DNA from 4 places in the Brenneria uluponensis genome. Region 3 is predicted to be linked to each of the others. Evidence: predicted binding sites of a transcription regulator. Region 3 holds the regulator's gene; each other region holds the start of a gene.
What was found. Region 3 encodes CRP, which controls carbon source genes, mostly activating them, when cyclic AMP is high. Its sites were predicted from a motif close to ATGTGANNNNNNTCACAT; they were not measured.

Region 1 (4,982 bases), 1.5 Mb from region 3:
ATCCAATAACCACTCGGCTGCCGGCACCACACGTCGGCCTTTTTCCAGTTCGGCGGCATTGGCGCGATAGGCGGCCAAGAGCACTTTAGCATTATCATTCAGTCGATGGCGTAACGGCGGAACAAAAGGCGGTGAACACGTCACCGTCTGAACGGTAGCCAATGTGCGCCCTTTTTGTTCCAAACGTTCCGGGCCAAATAACTCGCCTCTTACCGGTAGAGTATCATTCCAGGGCGACGAGGATTCACACGAATTAAACCGTGATCGAGAGAATATTTTCATAATCGCCTTTTAACCTGAGTGCAAAATCCACACAGGCGGTATTGAAAGTAACGTCAAAAAGCTGACAACCCTTATGGGTACAGGAGTATCAGTGTTTTAATAAAGTTATGTGAGTGCGAACATCCGCTCGAATTCGCTCACGTCATGAGCGGAGGTGACTAAAAGTAAAGCGAATTTAAGTATAGTAGATAAAATGTCCGACCATTGAATATTCTGTCGGAGCAGGTAGGTTACAAAACGCCATCGCTATCAACGCAGGGCGCTATCTGACTCAACCTGGAATCCCTTCCAGGCATGATTTTGGCAGGTATCATCGTCCGGCACTCAAACACCCATCTGGCTTATCTTCTGAGCGAGCGTTCGCAATTCATCTGCAATCTGCTGCAAGTTATTGTCATCATGAACCTGCGGCCCGGTCGAATTACGTATCACCAGTTTTGCCGGCAGGATCGACGACGAACGCTGTGCGTCATCCTCATTGACCCCAAGCACTCGTCTCACCGCTTCTTTGCCTTGCAAGTCCAGATCCAGCGATACGGTGGTTAATGCCGGATAAAAGAACGCGCTTTCATAGGTATTATCATAACCAATTACTGATTTCTCTCCGGGAATGGACAATTGATTTTGGTGGAAAGCACTCAATACACCAAGTGACATCTGATCATTACCTACCAGCACCGCCGAGAAGTGCGGTGTTTCCCGCATCATTTGTAGCGCCCCCGCATAACCACTTTGCGCATCCCAGTTACCATGCAACACCGTAACGGGATTCAGTCCGTAATCATGCAGCGCCTCCTGCCAGTTTTTCAGCCGCAGATTGGCTGAAATAGAGTGCTGGGGACCAGCCAACAGCGCGATATCACGGTGCCCCAACTCATAGAGATACTTCACGCTGGCGCGGGTGCCATCTGCTGGATTGAAGGAGACGTTGAACACCGAGCTATACGGGTCAACATCCAGAAACAGACAGATGATATCGTCATTGTCCGCAGCGATTTTCTCCGCCGCCGCCGTTTCCAGTGGGACGTTGATAATAACTTTATCCACCAGTTGGGACTTAAGCTCGTTGATGGAGTCCTGGATAGCATGATTGACGTTCTCATCAATCATTGAAATCAATACCAGGTATCCTTCGGTATTCGCGTAACGTTTTACCGCTGCCGCCACCTGGGAAGGCGCATGTAATGCCAGTGAAATCGTCACCAGCCCCAACGTCCGGCTGCGTTTGCCTACCAGTTGTTGTGCCAGACGATTCGGCACATACCTTAATAGCTCAATAGACTGTTCAACCTTGCGGCGCGTTGATTCTGACACATTGGCAGACTTGTTCAGTACCCGGGAAACCGTCTGATAAGATACGCCGGCATGACGAGCGACATCCTCTAACGTACTACTTTTCGACTTCATGGTTCGCTCCCTGCAATAGTGATGTCTTAATTGTAACAGGCACTCCGTCACCAACATAGTTATCGTTATAATACGTCAAAAAGTCACCATAAAAGTTATTCGTTCACATATTAGAACAAGTGATCAAGTTCACTTCCTATTACAAATAACGCTGTTTTATTTGCATTAAATCACAATAAATTGATAAGAGAATTGCTTGTTATATAAATTAGTCCTTTCATAGCCTCTCATATGTGAACGTATTACAAATAAAAGAGGCATACATGAATACGACGTTTCGTACCCTATCCGTCGCTATTGCAGTGACACTCACTTCCCCTTCTCTGTTTGCCATTGATTTTCACGGCTATTTGCGATCGGGTGTGGGTGTCTCGCGTAATGGCAGCCTGGAGGAGTGGCAAAAAAACAAGGTAGGTCGTCTGGGAAATGAATCCGACACTTATGGCGAAGTTGAGCTGGGCAGTGAGGTTTACAAAAAAAATGATGTCAGTTTCTATGTGGACAGTATGGTCAGCATGGTGTCTAACGGTGCCACTGACAATGAAACCACTATTGGCGATAACGCTCAGTTCGGGCTCCGCCAGCTTAATTTACAGATCAAAGGTCTGATCCCTGGCGATCCAAATGCAGTGATCTGGGGCGGCAAACGCTATTACCAACGCCACGATCTGCACATCATTGATACTAAATACTGGAATATCTCAGGCGCGGGCGCGGGCGTGGAAAATTTGTCCTTTGGTCCTGGCGCGGTTTCAGTGGCCTGGATCCGGGGTGATGGCAATGATGTGGACTACCGGGTAAATAACGATAACGACCTCAACATCAACTATCTCGACCTGCGCTATGCCGGTTGGAAACCCTGGTCTGGCGCCTGGACAGAATTTGGTATTGATTACGCCATGCCTAATCCAACCAAAAAACAGAAAGAGTATGGTGGCCTGTACGACGCCAAGAATGGCGTGATGCTCACCAGTGAAATCAGTCAGGACATGCTGGGTGGCTATGACAAGATCGTGTTGCAGTATGCCACCAAAGGTCTGGCGCAGAATATGGTGTCTCAGGGCGGCGGCTGGTATGACGTTTGGAACAATACTGATGATGCCACGGGCTACCGGGTGATCAATACCGGTCTGATCCCGATTACCGATAAATTTTCGCTCAACCACGTATTGACCTATGGCTCGGCAAACAATATCAGCGCCCAAATCGATAAAAGCCGGTTGATCTCGCTGGTTGGCCGTGCACAGTATCAATTCACCGATTATGTCCGCGCTATTGGCGAAGTCGGCGTCTTCTACCAGAAAGATGACCACAAAGATGGCAGTCAGTACAAACAGGGTGGCGAGAAATACACCATTGCACTGGGGTTAGCGGATGGACCGGCGTTCATGTCACGTCCGGAATTACGCATCTATGCCTCGTACCTGAATGATTCTGAGCAGGGGAAATCATTTCAGGATGGCACGGCCAGCAACACCTGGAATTTTGGTGTACAGGTGGAAGCATGGTGGTAATAAAAAAAAATAGAATAAACCGCAACGTTCCATACTGAAATTAATTGTACATTACTTCCCTCAGCAATTGAGTTTTGCTATTGCTGGCAATGTGTTTTATCTATAAAAAATAGACTTCAGGATAACGAGCCTAGATTCATTTATTGATAACCACTTCAAGTGGTTATCAATATTTTTTATTCTTAATCATTAATAGAAAAACGCGTTTCAAGTAATTGACGTAGATTATCCGATTGCGTACCAAATACGGCATGAACCTCCTGACCAATAATAATCACGCCTAATGCCCCTGATTTCTGCAACCCGCTAGAATCCACCATAGACAGGTCATTAACGGTAACACGCAGCCGCGTAATACAGGCATCTACATATTTTATGTTCTCTCTTCCACCGAAGTTTTGTATTAACTTTTCCAGATACTGGTTGTCAATATCACTATTTTCCACCATTTTTTTAGGGTGGGAAAAATAGTTGATAAAAGATTTCAAATTTACCATTCTTATTTCCTCATATCATGCAAAAACAAAAACGCCCGATCAATAGAACGGGCGCAATCCATAAAGATCAACCTATGCCAGATAACGGGATAAAATACGGTAACCCCATGGCAGTAAAGTGATCATGCCCGACAACGCCTTTCCATTTGCCATATCTACATAACCCGCCGGCAAGGATAACGTTTTCATCTCATCACTGAAATTCTGCACAATAACGAACTCACACTCGCCATCAGTTCGTCGCTGTGCCGTAACACTATAAGGTAGCACGGTTTCCAGTGCACGAGGCAGATTGAGCTTTGTAGCCAGTGCGCCAAAGAAATCGCGCTGGAATGCCGCATCATTGCGTGAGGCCACATACCAGGCCTCCCCCGCGCCGAACCGGTTGACCGTCACAGCGGGACGCCCGGCATAAAAATCACTGCCGTAAGTCGCCAGCGCCGTCGCCCCCTCAAGATGAAGCAATTCACACAGGTGGCGCGCCGACCAGGCCCCTTCCAGCCCTAACGTATTGCCAGGTGTGCTATTAACGCTATTGGTTTCACCCTCTTTCAGACAATCGATCTCCTCTGCCCAGATACCCAACAGCGGACGCAAAGGACCGGGGAAACCGCCAAGATGACACAGGTCGGTCTCATTGACGATCCCACTCCAGTAAGTAGTAACAAACTGCCCTCCCTGCCTGACAAAGTCTTCGGCGTTTTTGGCGAACCCGTCACGTACCATGTACAGCATGGGGGCAATCACCAGTTGGTAACCACTAAGATCACAATCGGCGTTAATGATATCCACGGAGATGCCCTGTTCCCAGAAGGGGCGATAATGCTCCGCCACAGTCTTCTCATAATACAGTCCATGGTTGCGCGGCCCTTGTGCATCATTCATTGCCCAACGGCTTTCCCAGTCAAAGATGATAGCCACCCGTGCGTCAATCCGGCTACCCGCCACCGGAGCCATGACACCCAACAGGCGACCCAGCTCACTGACTTCCTGTCCGACCCGGGTATCAAGGCGACCAGAATGATCAATCACCGCACCGTGAAATTTTTCCACCGAACCACGACTTTTCCGCCACTGGAAGTACTGGATAGAATCCGCACCGTGCGCCACCGCCTGCAATGAAGAAAGAATATGCATACCGGGTCTCTTCAGCTTGCTGGTCGGTTGCCAGTTGGTGACGCTCGGACTCGATTCCATCAGCACAAACGGTTTTCCCTGCTTCAGCGTACGCATCAGATCGTGGTACATGGCCGTGTAGCAAGCCAGTTCCGTTTCATCCGGC
Region 2 (4,982 bases), 1.3 Mb from region 3:
GCCAAACGTGGTCGTTGCCTGGGTATTCCGGTCTCTTGGCTGACGAGAATTGTCTACGCCATGATGAACTAAAGGCAGTGATCAGAATTTGTAGTTGACGTTGACGCCATAAAGCCAGGCTTTACCTTTGGAAGTGAAACTATAGGAAGGTAAAGACGCACTCACTCCCGGCTCCGTTATGCTCACTTTTTGTCCGTGCATGTAAGACACCCCGACGTCGACAGACATATCTTTATTAAACGCATAAGTGGTACCGGCACTCAACCATAAACGATCTTGATCGGGGATGGAGATAGTGCGTTTATCGGAAGGAACCGGACTATCGTCATAGGCAATCCCGGTGCGGAACGTCCAGTTATCGTCAAAGTAATAGGTCGTTCCCAGTGCAATACGGTAGACATCATGGAAACTTTCATCTTTAAGAAACAGCGTTTGTCCATTGCTACCCGTGGCTTTCAGTTGTTGGAAATGACTCCAGCCGGTGTAAGTGAGGCTGTAGTGAACCGCCCATTTCGGGGCTACGCGGTGGTAAGCGGAGACTTCCCACATTTCCGGCAGATTAAGGGTTAATTTCCCAGGTATTGTCGCACCCGCGGTGGAAATGGCGCTGCTGAATTTGCCATCAAAATCAATGTCTACTTTTGATCGATACGTAAAGCCGAAACGATTGTTTTGATCTAACTCGTACAGGATGCCCGCGTTCCAGCCATATCCCCACTCATTGCCTTCAAGTCGGGTGATTTCAGCAGAAGAACTCAGACCAAATGCTGGTCCGATTTCACCTGCATTACGCACGATTTTTGCGTCGGCATAAACGGCGTCGATTCCCAGGCCAAAACTGAAATGTTTATTAAGCCGATAGGCGGCGCTGAGGTTTAGGTTCGACGTCGACAAATCGGTTTTGCCACCGATTGAGCCTGCAGAGTAATTGTCACTGAATTCAGTCGACAAACCATAGTAGGTGACGGCAGAAGCGCCTACGGCCCACTGCTCATTCAACGGCATAATGAAATGGAGATTCGGCACCCAGGCATGTGGGGCAATGTTTTTTGCCCCCGCATCCTGGCCACTGGAACTGGAGCCAGATAGATTGATATCAGGATTAATATAGGTCACGCCACCAGAGAATGCCGGACGATCAAACAACGTCATAGTCGCCGGGTTACGGCTGCCGGACGTTGCGTTATCAGCTACGGCACTTTCGCCAGAGAAAGCGCGTCCGAGACCTGATGATGAATATTCATTGAGTTGAAAACCGGCAGCGGAAGCATTAGTGGATATCATGGTCACAACGGCAGCAAGTGACCATTTTTTTAGCGAACTTTTCTGGTTGTTCATGACCAAAACCTCATCATCTGCTCGTTATTTAACGCTGTTGTACATGTAACAAAGGATGTGCACTTCAGGGAGGGCTACGGGCAAGCAGAGTAGGCCCAGTGACAAAAATATAAAAAACAAAGCTAAGAATATTTTATTAAAATGTTAAAATTGTTAGCAAAATTATGCGTAAAGTGAGTAAAATATAACGAAAATGATAGCTTTCTTTATATTTATTTACATTTTCTTTTTTGGTAAGCCATCCAGAAATGTGATCGGTTTCACTTAATATCCCGGTGACCAGTAAATTCTAGTGATATCTCTCAGTGACGAGTAAAATGAGCTGGAAGATATCATTTTACGATCTAGGTCGTGCCTGCCCGTCAGGTTATTGCCGTAGGAGAGTTTTGCGATGACAAATGTAATAAATAATTGCCATGCCGAAGAAACAGCTGCTTGTTGTTGTGTTGATGTAGGTACGGTGATAGACAACACTGACTGTACGGCCTCTTATAGCCATGTATTTGTTGCTCGTGCTGAAGCAGAATCCATGCAAAAAGCGTTGTCGGATAAAGCGCGGGCGGTAGAATCAGACCCCTGCATCATTAGCAGCACGTTGTCAGATGTGGAAGGCGGGGTAAAACTGGACATGAATTTCATTTTCAGTTGCCAGGCTGAAACGTTGATTTTTCAGTTAGGTCTGCGTTAATTCCTTTCCTGTCAGGGGGATGCTTTCCCCCTTTCTTAACTTCTTTTTAATACCTCATTCCTGATCTTGTTTTTTATTCAGCAAAGCTCGCCATAAAACGTGGATAGCGTCTATTTTTATTACTTATTGGTTTGTTGGTTGTAATAATGTAGCTAACAATGAAATCAAATCATATCAGTCGTACCCCTCTTCTTAATATCAGCAGGAGTATTTATGGGCGAGGTATTACCAATGGTAACCCGTCGGGGCGATCGCATTGCGATTGTCAATGGGTTACGTACCCCGTTTGCCCGTCAGGCAACGGCGTATCGTGGTATACCGGCTTTGGAATTGGGCAAACTGGTAGTCACAGAGCTATTGATACGTAGCGGTATTGACTCGGAACTTGTTGAGCAACTGGTTTTTGGTCAAGTGATTCAGATGCCTGAAGCGCCGAATATTGCACGGGAAATTGTCCTGGGAACAGGCATGAGCGTTCATACCGATGCCTACAGCGTTTCACGTGCCTGTGCTAGCAGTTTTCAGGCGGTAGCCAATGTGGCAGAAAGTATTATGGCCGGTACAATTGAGGTAGGTATTGCGGGAGGTGCGGATTCATCGTCGGTATTACCCATTGGTGTCAGCAAGCGACTGGCTCGTATATTGGTGGATCTCACTAAAGCCCGTAACCTGAGGCAACGACTGGCCTTGTTTGCTCAACTGCGCTTTAACGACCTGTTGCCAGTGTCGCCAGCCATCGCCGAATATTCGACTGGACTACGGATGGGTGATACCGCAGAGCAGATGGCTAAAAGCTATGGAATTACCCGTCAACAGCAGGATGAATTGGCGCATCGCTCACATCGTCTGGCGGCACAGGCATGGCAGCGCGGTGTGCTGCGCGATGAAGTGATGACAGCCTATGTTCCTCCTTATCAACAGGCGGTAGAGGAGGACAATAATGTTCGCCATGACTCCTCTTTGGCGCAGTATGCGCAGTTACGCCCCGCATTTGATCGCCAGCATGGCACTGTCACTGCGGCCAATAGCACACCAATGACAGATGGCGCCGCCGCGGTATTGATGATGAGTGAATCCCGGGCCAATGGGTTGGGATTGACGCCTCTCGGTTATCTTCGCAGTTACGCTTTCATTGGCATTGATGTGCGGCAGGATATGTTACTGGGACCGGCCTACGCCACGCCGCTGGCGCTCGATCGCGCTGGTATCACCCTATCCGATCTGACCTTGATTGATATGCATGAGGCTTTTGCGGCACAAACGTTAGTTAATCTGAACCTGTTCGCCAGCGCCGATTTTGCCCGGCATCAACTGGGGCGCAGTGAGCCGCTGGGAAACGTGGATATGGATAAATTCAATGTGTTGGGGGGATCAATTGCTTATGGGCATCCTTTTGCCGCGACGGGAGCACGTATGATCACACAGACATTACGTGAATTACAGCGCCGTGGCGGTGGCTTGGGGTTAACCACTGCCTGTGCGGCCGGAGGATTGGGGGCCGCAATGATTCTGGAGGTGACAGCATGACGGAACAACCGGCAATTGTCGCGCTGGAGAAGGAGAAATCGGCTTTCTCGCTGACGTTGCGACCCGATAACATTGGTATTATCACAATGGATGTCGCGGGTGAAAAAGTGAATACCCTGAAAGCGCAATTTGCCAGGCAAATCATGGCGGTATTAACCCAGGCGCAACAGCATGCCGCTCTGCGGGGGGTGATTTTTGTGTCAGCCAAAGCGGATTCCTTTATCGTCGGGGCAGATATCACCATGTTGGATAATTGCACTGATGCCAAACAGGCCGAAGCGTTAGCCAGAACAGGGCAGGAGACACTGGCGTATATCGCCGGACTGCCTTTTCCCGTCGTAGCCGCTATTCATGGCGCTTGTCTGGGCGGCGGACTGGAGCTGGCACTGGCATGCGATTATCGGGTTTGTACCACAGAGGATAAAACCGTATTGGGATTGCCGGAAGTTCAGCTAGGTTTGTTACCTGGTTCAGGCGGAACACAGCGTTTACCCCGCTTAATTGGTGTTGATAAAGCGCTGGATCTTATGCTGACAGGAAAGCATGTTCGCAGCCAACAGGCTCTCAGGCTGGGCCTGGTGGATGACGCCGTACCATACAGTATTTTGCTGGAGACGGCCGAGGCGATGATACGACAAGGCAAGAGAACATCATCGCCAGTGAATTGGCGTATCGGTTTTATGCATAGTCGTCTGATCAGATCGTTGTTGTTCAGGGTGGTTAAGCAGAAAACACAGGCCAGGACGCAGGGACATTACCCGGCCACCGGGAAAATTATTCAAGTGGTACGCGATGGTTTGGAAAAGGGTGAAGCGGAAGGATATCTGGCGGAAGCGCGAGCGTTTGGCAAGCTGGTCATGTCACCAGAGTCCATCGCTCTGCGTGGTCTGTTTTTCACCGCTACAGCACTGAAAAAAACGTCGGAAGCCGGTGGTGAAGCGCGGGTGATCCATCGGGTTGCTGTGTTAGGTGGCGGTTTGATGGGGGGAGGTATTGCCAGCGTAACGGCGATTCGAGGCGGGCTGCCGGTAAGAATCAAAGATATCCAGGAAAAAGGGGTAAATCGCGCATTAAAGCACCATTGGCAGAAGCTTGAAAAACAGCTAACCCATCGACGCATAACGCATATCGAGCAGCAACGGCAAATGAGCCTGATGACTGGCAGTACGGATTATCGTGGTTTTGAGCAGATCGATATTGTTATTGAAGCGGTATTTGAGGATTTAGCCCTGAAGCAACAGATGGTGTCAGAGGTTGAGCAATTTGCCTCACCTGATACGATTTTTGCTTCGAATACGTCCTCGTTGCCTATTCATCAGATTGCCGCCAAAGCCAGTCGACCAGCACAGGTTATCGGCCTGCATTATTTCAGCCCGGTGGAGAAAATGCCGCTTGTTGAGGTTATTCCCCACACTGGTACTAGCGCGGA
Region 3 (4,982 bases):
GCATGTATCGAAAAAAATTGCGGGTATTCTTGCGGGTATAAAAAGAAAGATCAAATAACATTTTTATTATTTATCAATAAGTTAGGTTTGATATGCTGCTATTAATTGATAACTATGATTCCTTTACCTATAACCTGTATCAGTATTTCTGTGAGTTGGGTGAGAATGTGTTGGTAAAGCGCAATGATGAACTGCAACTAGCAGATATTGAACGGTTAGCACCGCAGAGACTGGTGATATCACCTGGTCCTTGCACACCGGATGATGCTGGCATCTCGCTGGCGGCTATCCGCCATTTTGCCGGTAGACTGCCGATTCTGGGGGTTTGTCTTGGGCATCAGGCGCTGGGGCAGGTGTTTGGCGCACGAGTGATCCGTGCCCGGCAGGTAATGCATGGCAAAACATCATTAATTCAGCATACCAATGTGGGGGTGTTTACCGGGTTGGCTCAGCCGTTGAACGTCACGCGTTATCATTCTCTGGTGATCGACAAGGCTTCTCTGCCTGACTGTTTCGAGATTACCGCCTGGAGTGAGCATCAGCAGGGAATAGATGAAATCATGGGCATTCGTCACCGTTCTCTGCCTCTGGAAGGGGTGCAGTTTCACCCGGAAAGTATCCTGAGCCAGCAGGGGCATCAGTTATTGAAGAATTTTCTTGGTTTATAGTCATATAGTGGATAATTTTCTTTTCCAGCAGATTAATGATTGCCTCGTTATGACTTTTTATGCATATTTATTGACTATATTTTCATTCAAGGTAGTGAGATATTGAGGCGGGGAAGCAGATGGCAACAGATAAAATGGCGGTAACAAGAGACACTCACAATAAAGTAATACTTCCGGTTTATGCACCAGCGCAGTTTGTGCCGGTTAAAGGCAAGGGAAGCCGGGTTTGGGACCAGCAAGGTAAGGAATATATCGATTTTTCCGGCGGGATTGCAGTGACAGCGTTAGGGCATTGCCATCCGGCGTTGGTTGAAGCACTCAAACAGCAGGGGGAAACCCTGTGGCATACCAGCAATGTTTTTACCAATGAACCGGCTTTGCGGTTGGCAAGCAAGCTTATCAATGCGACGTTCGCGGATCGGGTCTTTTTCGTTAATTCCGGTGCGGAAGCTAATGAAGCGGCTTTCAAGCTGGCTCGTCACTATGCCATCAAGCGTTACAGTCCGTACAAAACCAAAATCATCGCGTTCTATCATGCATTCCATGGCCGAACACTATTTACTGTGTCGGTGGGGGGGCAGGCGAAATATGCGGATGGTTTCGGCCCTAAGCCGGCAGATATTATCCATGTACCGTTTAATGATCTGGCCGCTGTCAAAGCCGTTATGGATGACCACACCTGCGCGGTGGTGTTAGAGCCGGTGCAGGGCGAGGGTGGTGTTATTCCTGCAACGCCGGAATTTATAAACGGTGTGCGGGCGTTGTGCGATCAATATCAGGCGCTGATGGTGTTTGATGAAGTTCAGTGTGGGATGGGACGCACCGGTAAACTGTTCTCTTATATGCATTACGATGTTCAGCCGGATATTTTGACTACGGCCAAAGCGTTGGGCGGTGGTTTTCCCATTAGTGCAATGCTGACCACCGAGGAAATTGCTTCGGTGATGACGGTGGGGGTTCACGGTACGACGTATGGCGGTAATCCGTTGGCCTGCGCGGTGGCGGAAGCGGCGTTGGATACGATTAATACGCCGGAGGTGCTGTCAGGTGTGGCCGAGCGTCACGATCGTTTTGTGGCGGCGTTGAATACTATTAATGCGGAGTTCGGCATTTTCGACGAAATTCGTGGTCAAGGACTGTTGCTGGGCGTGGCGCTAAAACCTGAATGGCAGGGTCGGGCACGGGATTTCCTGACTGCTTCTGCTGAGCATGGCCTGATGATTTTGGTGGCAGGGCCGGATGTGATCCGTTTTGTACCTTCATTAGTCATTGAACTGGCCGATATCGATCAAGGCATGGCGCTTTTCGCCAAAGCGGTGGCACAGGTCGTCAACGGTCAGTAAGCCGTCTTTAGACAAAACGAAAAGAGCGTGCTGTGGCACGCTCTTTTGTTATCTGATATGGGTTAGCGGGTGCCATAAACCACGATGGTTTTCCCATGGGCAGATATAAGATTTTGATCTTCCAACATTTTCAGTATACGGCCTACTGTTTCGCGGGAGCACCCCACGATTTGGCCGATTTCCTGGCGGGTGATCTTAATCTGCATGCCATCTGGGTGGGTCATGGCATCAGGTTGTTTGGCCAGATTAAGCAACGTCTGAGCAATACGACCTGTTACGTCCAGGAAGGCAAGATTGCCCACTTTCTCTGACGTTACCTGTAGACGGTTCGCCATCTGAGCAGATAATCGCATCAGAATGTCAGGGTTAACCTGAATCAGTTGACGGAATTTTTTATATGAAATTTCAGCAACTTCGCAGGCAGTTTTGGCTCTCACCCAGGCACTTCGCTCCTGGCCTTCTTCAAACAATCCGAGTTCACCAATAAAATCCCCCTGATTGAGATAGGAGAGAATCATTTCTTTGCCTTCTTCATCTTTGATCAGCACTGCGACAGCACCTTTCACGATGTAGTAAAGCGTTTCTGCTTTTTCACCTTGGTGAATAAGCGTGCTCTTTGATGGATACTTGTGAATATGGCAATGAGAAAGGAACCATTCAAGAGTCGGGTCTGTTTGCGGTTTGCCGAGAACCATTCGCTGTCATCCTCTGTTGTAATTCACTGCGCAAATCACAGGGTTCAGAGTTCCCTGTACGGCGTGATAACATAGTTATAATTCAAATTCCGTGTAGGCGGAATGACGTCAGGGAATATATTAGGTCTCTATCGAGTGACGTCATGATCTGCTTGTTTTTTTGCTTTGGCTCGAAATAAGCAGATTCAGGATTCGTTTGTAACACAGGTTGCACGTAGTGTCTTGTGTTGTCTCGCTTCAGCATGACTAAGCTCTGATTATCAGGCTTTTTTGTACATAAGCGATGTAATATTTCAAAAATAGTTGATTGAGGGTGAATTTATGCAGGCGCGAGTGAAGTGGGTTGAAGGCTTAACGTTTATCGGTGAATCTGCCTCCGGACATCAGGTATTAATGGATGGCAATGCCGGTGATAAAGCGCCAAGCCCGATGGAAATGGTGCTGATGTCTGTCGGTGGGTGTAGTGCTATTGATGTGGTTTCCATTCTGCAAAAAGGCCGTAATGATGTGGTGGACTGTGAAGTCCGGCTGACTTCGGATCGTAAAACCGATGCCCCTCGTTTGTTCACTGCCATCAATCTGCATTTTATCGTTACTGGTAAGGGACTGGCCGATAAGGTCGTGGAGCGAGCGGTTTCCCTTTCAGCTGAAAAATATTGCTCTGTCGCGTTGATGCTGGGTCAGGCGGTGGATATTACCCACAGTCATGAAGTGCGTGACGTGGCGTAGAGCTTTAATGACCGTGAGGTGGGTATATCTCACGGTTGTCAGTGGCACGCGCTGCTGTTCGAGGTGGCGCCGTAGTAAGTGCTGATGCTGATGTAGTGAACACGTAGTATCGAAAATGAGTGGTAGGCACCAAAATAGTGCATGTGATTATGATTCACTCTGGATGCCCAACGCGTCCATAAATAATTTTATGATCGTATTTATTCTTTTCCCTTTTTTGATAATAAAACAGAATCGGGTGAAAATGGTTAATGATTCTGAAGTAATAGGCCGTAGTAAATTTTGTTCAACATATCTTTCTGCATAATGGCAAGGGAGATAGCCAATAAAATGCCCAGTCAGAATGAGCATGGCGACAGATTCAATTTGCACCGCCTGAATATTGCTATTCTTGAAATTAAATACCTTATTTTTATGATGCATGCTGGCGTAACTATGATTAATGACTTTAGCATTTTTCAACATATCAATAGTGATATCCGAGTCATTTAAATGGAAGAATTCATGCTCGTTACTACAATATATTTGTGACTCTTCCTGATAGAGAAAATAATATTCAAACTCGCTTTTTTCTTCATAAACCGGAGCAATAGCGCAGGTTAATCGGCCTTCGTTTAATCCTCTCTCAAGATTGTCGAGCTGTTCCGTTTGAAGCCTGATGTTCAGTTTTGGTGCGACGTAAGCGAGTTGACGCACCGCTTTGGTGATGGGCGACTGACGGTCGGTGATGGTGTTATCAATCACACTGATATTGATTTCACCGAGGATTTCATTACGGCTACTTTGCAGACGATCGCGAAATTGATTGATGGAAGAAAATAGCTCCAACGTGGCCTGATAGACGATGCTGCCATATTCGGTAAGAAAGAAACCATCACGGCCACGGCTGCATAGTGTCATCCCAAGGCGAATTTCCAGATCAGAAACCTGTTTGCTTATTGCTGCCAATCCAATGTTTAATTCATGGCTTGCAGAAGTAAAACCTCCGGCTTCAACAACGCTTTTGAATACGCGTAATAGTTTTAAGTCCACATTATTGATGCTTATCTGTGAGCTTTCATTTTTTTCTGTCAGTAGGTTTCTGAAATCGGAAAGTTTACTTTCCATAATTGGTATTTACCTCCCGATGTTTTTTCAACAAATATGATGTTCGACGGATTTAATATTATTTGTTGAGATTCATCACTATCGGGCAATAAGCTTTTATTATTATAGAGCGATTCCCCAAATATAAAATTTCTTTCTTCATTTCATTCTCAGAAAAGAATAACGCATTCAATATGCCAGCATGAGGGTTGTTATGTCCAACAGTTCTGAGCTTCTTTGGGGAGCCCGTTTTAAAAGTGCGCCTGCGGCAGCACTGACCGCGTTATCCCGTTGTCCCGATAACTATTTTTCACTCACGCCTTACGATATTGCCGGGTGTCGTGCCCATGCTCATGAGTTGCAGCGTGCCGGATTACTTACGGATGATGAAACGATCAGAATGATCGCCGCCCTGGATACGTTGGACGACGAGTTCCGCCAGGGGACGCTCCAGCCTAGTC
Region 4 (4,982 bases), 540 kb from region 3:
AGTTCCAGCATCAGCAGCGCTTCACGCACAATGGTACGACTGACGCCATAGGTTTCCGCGATATTTCGCTCAGGAGGAAGACGTGACCCAATGGGGTATTTTCCCTGCCGGATCTTCTCTCTCAGATCACCACCGATTTCCTGGTACTGCTTTCTTTCTTGCAGAACTACGACCTTTGTCACGCTTTCACCCTAAACGGCAGAGAATTAAACACCGCTGTTGCCCCGGCAATGCAAGGCCAGATACACAAACGCGGACCAGGATATTCACCACCGGTCTGCGTCTTACAGCAACAATCGGGTCAGTTTACCAAACTCAGCGCCTGATCGAGCACTTTTGCACCGTTTAAGGTGCCATAAGCAACCGAGTCAATCACCGCGATGGGAATATGATACTCATCGGTCAGTTTTTTGTTCTCATTGAGCTTAAAGCGCACTTGCGGCCCCAGTAATACCACCACAATATCATTGCTGTATTCTTGCAATTCATCCCGCAGATTTTGTTCAGGAATAGCGTAAATTTTATATTCCAGTCCACGGGCGACCACCTCTTTCTCCATCTTGGTCACCACCAGCGACGTCGACATCCCCGCGGAACAGGCCAGCACAATACGTTTCATAATTGTTCCCCACTATTTGTCTTCATCATCCAACGTTACCTCCAACACCCGCGAGTCACGCACTTGCCTGAACCAGCCAGCCGATTTTTTGGGTCTCCGCTGCCGATCTTGATCCAGATCGATCTCTATCAACCCATACCGGTTTTTGAACGCATTCATTGGCGATACATTATCAGTAAAGGCCCACAACATGTAGCCGCGACAATCTGCCCCTGCTTCCCGCGCCTTAAGTGCCCAATATAGATGTTCAGCAATAAAGGCGATGCGGTAATCATCCTGTACCACACCAGAGCTGTCTTTGAACTGCCCTTCATTTTCAATACCCATACCATTTTCCGCCACGAACCAGGGGATATTGCCGTACTCGCTCTTCAGCCGCATCGCCATGTCATAAATAATTCTGGGATTGATTTCCCAACCGCGTGATTTATTCATACGACGGCCCGGTAGTTCAAAAGGCTCATAGTAGTAAGCCGGGTGGAATGGCGTATTTTTATTCCACTCCCGGCTGGGGGCTTTCACCCGGTGCGGGTAATACAGATTAATGCCCACTTCATCCACAGTGTTGTCACGAATAATCGACAACTCTTCGGTGGTGTAATCCCACTGAATTTGATGTTTTTCCAGCAGATCCATCAGCTCCGGCGAATATTCCCCCTTCAGAGCCGGGTCCAGAAACACCCGGTTGTAAAACAAATCGTAGAGACGCGCAGCCTCCACATCATGTGCCGCACTGGAGCGCGGATAAGTCACTTCCGGATTAAGAATTACGCCAATACTGCCGCCTTGTTGGTGATAGCCCTTCTGGCGGAACAACTGCACTACTTTAGCCGTTGCCAGGTTTTTATGGTGATTCCACTGCATCCAGGTGTGGGTGTTTTGCTCATAGGGGTAACGCAGCGCATCCAGATAGATGCGGGTCTGGACGACGATCGGTTCGTTAAAAGTAAACCAGCGTTTGACTTTACCGGCATAGCGGGCAAACACGGCTTGCGCATAAAGAACGTACCGCTCCACCACGTGTTTAGACGACCAACCCTGATATTTTTCAAATAGATAGGCGGGAAGTTCATAGTGCTCCAGGCACAACATTGGCTCGATGCCCTGCTGAAGCATCTCATCCAGCAGGTTATCGATATAAGTGGCGTACTCTTCGTCAACAATGCCGTTTTCATAATCCAGCATGAAGCGTGACCAGTTGATGGAAGTACGGTAATGCGTCAACCCCACCTGCTTCATTAAAGCCACATCTTCACGATAACGATGGTAGAAATCTGTGGCTTGCGCCGGGCCATAACCGTCATGCCATACCTGACGATCCTGCTTGTACCATAAGTCCAGATAAGAATCCTGGCCGTCCGTCTTGCCGCCCCAGCCTTCAGTTTGCCAAGCAGATGCGGCAGCACCCAGAATAAAATCAGACGGAATGGTGACAGATACCTTACTCATTACACCCTCTCTTGTTTAATTTTTTGCCGGATTCATCTCTGCGGCTTCAGCCTCTATCTGTGCCAATTCCGCACGCCGTGAGGCCACTTTGACAAACGGTAGATAGATCAGCGTGGCAACCACGATACAGACCATCTGAGTGGCAACCGCTCCCATTGAACCGGCGGTAGACAACCAGGCATTGATGATCGGTGGCGTGGTCCAGGGCACCATTACCACCGCCTTACCGGCAAACCCCATACTAGTGGCAAAGTAACCAATAGTGCCGGTCACTAACGGTGTAATAATAAAAGGAATAGCCAGAATCGGGTTAAGCATGATCGGCATACCAAATATCACCGGCTCGTTAATATTGAACACACAGGGCCCGAACGAAATCTTGGCGATCTCTTTCATCTCTCTGCGTTTAGAAGCCATCATGACCGCCAGCAGCAGGCCGATGGTCAACCCGGAGCCACCGATACTCATATACACATCCCAGAATGGCATGGTAATGATATTGGGAATTTCCTTCCCTTGTTCGAATGCGGTCATGTTGACCGCAATGGCCCCCAACAACAGCGGTTCACGAATCGGTTTGATCATCTGGTTACCATGAATACCGATAACCCAGAACATCTGCGCCACAAACATCAGAATCAGCAGACCTGGCAAGCTTTGTACTACGGCTTCCAACGGTTGCTGTACCACCTTATAAATGGCGTCATACAGGTACATCCCCGTAACAGCATGGAACACAAAACCAAATGTGGCGATCACTGTCACGGTGATAATGGCCGGGAACAAGGCGGAAAAAGAGGCAGAAACATTAGGTGGAACACTGTCCGGCATTTTAATCTTCAGCCAGTCCACTTTCTCCAGCTTTGAATAGATTTCCACGGAAAGAATGGCAATAAACATCCCGAGAAAGAGGCTTTTTGTATCAGAGAACTGCTTGGCCAGCACATCTTTCACCGCTATCGTCTGACCATTGACCACCATGTCAATAGTGGTCGGCGTGATAGAGACAAGGCAGATCACTGCCAGCAGTCCGGGGAACAGACTCCGGGAACCATTGATGCGCCCCAGTTCGATACCGATCAGGAACGCCGCACCAATGGTGAGAAAACTCAGTGTCGCGTAATTGATCCCACTCATAATCGGCTTTAACGGCGCCAAAAACGAAAACATAGCAAAGCTGGCCAATCCGTTTCTGGGGTCGAGCACCATGTTGGAGATCAACACCGAAAAAGCACCAACAATGATCACCGGCATTAAAGTAATAAACGACGCCTTAATGGCCATGATATATCGCAGGCTATTGAACTGATTGGCAAAGGATCCTAAAGAATCGATCAGTTGGTCCTTAAATGACATAACACCACCTCTTGATCATCATATTGTTATATCGCGGGTTTGATTGCCCCACAGATGGCCGTTACGCGCAGAGAGTGGACTACAGGTTCGCGCCTTTGCGTTTGGCATACCAAAAATAAAACAAATGAATAATTTTTCTGTGACATTGTTCTCACAAGCCAATATTGGAATTCCAATACCATGAGTTACGTTAATTTTGGCATACCAAGAGAGTAAATAATGGCAACAAGCCGACGATCTGCTGGAAGCCAACCATTAAGGAAAACCTGGGATACCATTTCCAGCCACACGGATAGCGCGGCGAATTCCGGCGGTTTAACTTACCAGTACGACAGCAAATCTGGGGATGGTCACGGCTATCCGACGCCCCTTGTGTTAGAATGAGGGATCTTAGCGATAAACCTAAACAGGTGAATTTCCATGATTACCATGCTTGATGTGGCCAATCACGCGGGGGTTTCCAAAGCCACGGTCTCACGGGTGCTCAACGGCACTGGGCAGGTCAGGCAAAGCACGCGGGATATCGTGTTCAAATCAATGAAAGAGTTGGGTTATCGCCCCAACTTTCTGGCCCGTTCGCTGGCAAATCGCCGTTCCAACAGTATTGGTCTGGTAGTATCCAATTTCGATGGTCCTTACTTTGGCCGCCTATTGCGCCGTGCCGCAGAATTGACAGAAGCCAGTGGCAAGCATTTGATCGTCACCGATGGGCATGACACACCGGACGATGAATTACAGGCGATTCAACTACTGACCGATCGCCGCTGTGACGCCATTATTCTCTACACGCGTCATATGTCTGACGAAGAATTGATGACGTTACTGAAGAACGCTACCGTACCACTGGTGGTGATCAACCGTGACCTCCCGCTGATGCGCGAACGCTGTGTATCCTTTGAACAGCAACAGGCGGTATTTCAGGTGGTGGATTACCTGGTAAAACAGGGTCATCGGGAAATTGCCTGTATCACCGGGCCGATGCAAACCCCTACGGCACAGACGCGCCTGGCGGGCTATCGACAGGCGCTGGCATTCCACCAGATCAAGTTCAATCCGCAGTGGATCGCCAATGGCGACAGTACCGTATCCAGCGGCTATCGCGCCGCCCAAGAACTACTGGCCCGCAATATCAACTTTACTGCACTGTTTGCCAGCAATGACGACATGATTGTCGGCGCGATGAAGGCCTTTATCGAAGCGGGCAAACAGCTGCCGCAGGATCTGTCTCTGTTTGGATTTGATGATGAACCTAACGCGGCTTACCTGCATCCCTCCTTGTCTACCGTTTATCTGCCGATAGAGGAGATGATCAGCGCGGCCATCACACAAGCGCTGAAGCTGATTGCCGAAGAGGACGTCAAACCACTTTCCCCATTCACCGGGGAACTGAAAATCAGGGAATCGGTGCTACCGGGTCCCTACGCTTCAGACCCCCGACAATCAATGACAAACCACCATCGGCTTTAACCCGCATTCAGGTATAGCGACAAATCATCGCTATACCTGTTCATTAGCCCGAGACGCTCTTCACTATTTGCCCCTAATCCACACCAGAACG

Region 1: a site for CRP is predicted at 1,807-1,824, ahead of RS889_RS08365 (maltoporin). Genes of this name have one in related genera too.
Region 2: a site for CRP is predicted at 1,587-1,604, ahead of RS889_RS07580 (YfcZ/YiiS family protein). Genes of this name have one in related genera too.
Region 4: a site for CRP is predicted at 3,562-3,579, ahead of RS889_RS04170 (PTS sugar transporter subunit IIC). Genes of this name have one in related genera too.

What each region holds. Positions count from the first base shown of each region.
Region 1 is NZ_CP135917.1:1,823,999-1,828,980, reverse strand. It holds gene RS889_RS08375 (glycoside hydrolase family 94 protein) at 1-282, opposite strand, end outside; gene RS889_RS08370 (LacI family DNA-binding transcriptional regulator) at 607-1,689, opposite strand; gene RS889_RS08365 (maltoporin) at 1,953-3,203, shown strand; gene RS889_RS08360 (PTS sugar transporter subunit IIB) at 3,386-3,700, opposite strand; gene RS889_RS08355 (beta-galactosidase) at 3,773-4,982, opposite strand, start outside.
Region 2 is NZ_CP135917.1:1,621,943-1,626,924, forward strand. It holds gene fadL (long-chain fatty acid transporter FadL) at 82-1,338, opposite strand; gene RS889_RS07580 (YfcZ/YiiS family protein) at 1,730-2,026, shown strand; gene fadI (acetyl-CoA C-acyltransferase FadI) at 2,240-3,553, shown strand; gene fadJ (fatty acid oxidation complex subunit alpha FadJ) at 3,550-4,982, shown strand, end outside.
Region 3 is NZ_CP135917.1:360,511-365,492, forward strand. It holds gene RS889_RS01705 (aminodeoxychorismate synthase component II) at 93-668, shown strand; gene argD (bifunctional acetylornithine/succinyldiaminopimelate transaminase) at 788-2,011, shown strand; gene crp (cAMP-activated global transcriptional regulator CRP) at 2,074-2,706, opposite strand; gene RS889_RS01720 (OsmC family protein) at 3,028-3,435, shown strand; gene RS889_RS01725 (LysR family transcriptional regulator) at 3,583-4,542, opposite strand; gene argH (argininosuccinate lyase) at 4,736-4,982, shown strand, end outside.
Region 4 is NZ_CP135917.1:899,606-904,587, reverse strand. It holds gene RS889_RS04185 (FCD domain-containing protein) at 1-182, opposite strand, end outside; gene RS889_RS04180 (PTS sugar transporter subunit IIB) at 302-619, opposite strand; gene RS889_RS04175 (glycoside hydrolase family 1 protein) at 632-2,068, opposite strand; gene RS889_RS04170 (PTS sugar transporter subunit IIC) at 2,084-3,424, opposite strand; gene RS889_RS04165 (LacI family DNA-binding transcriptional regulator) at 3,845-4,891, shown strand.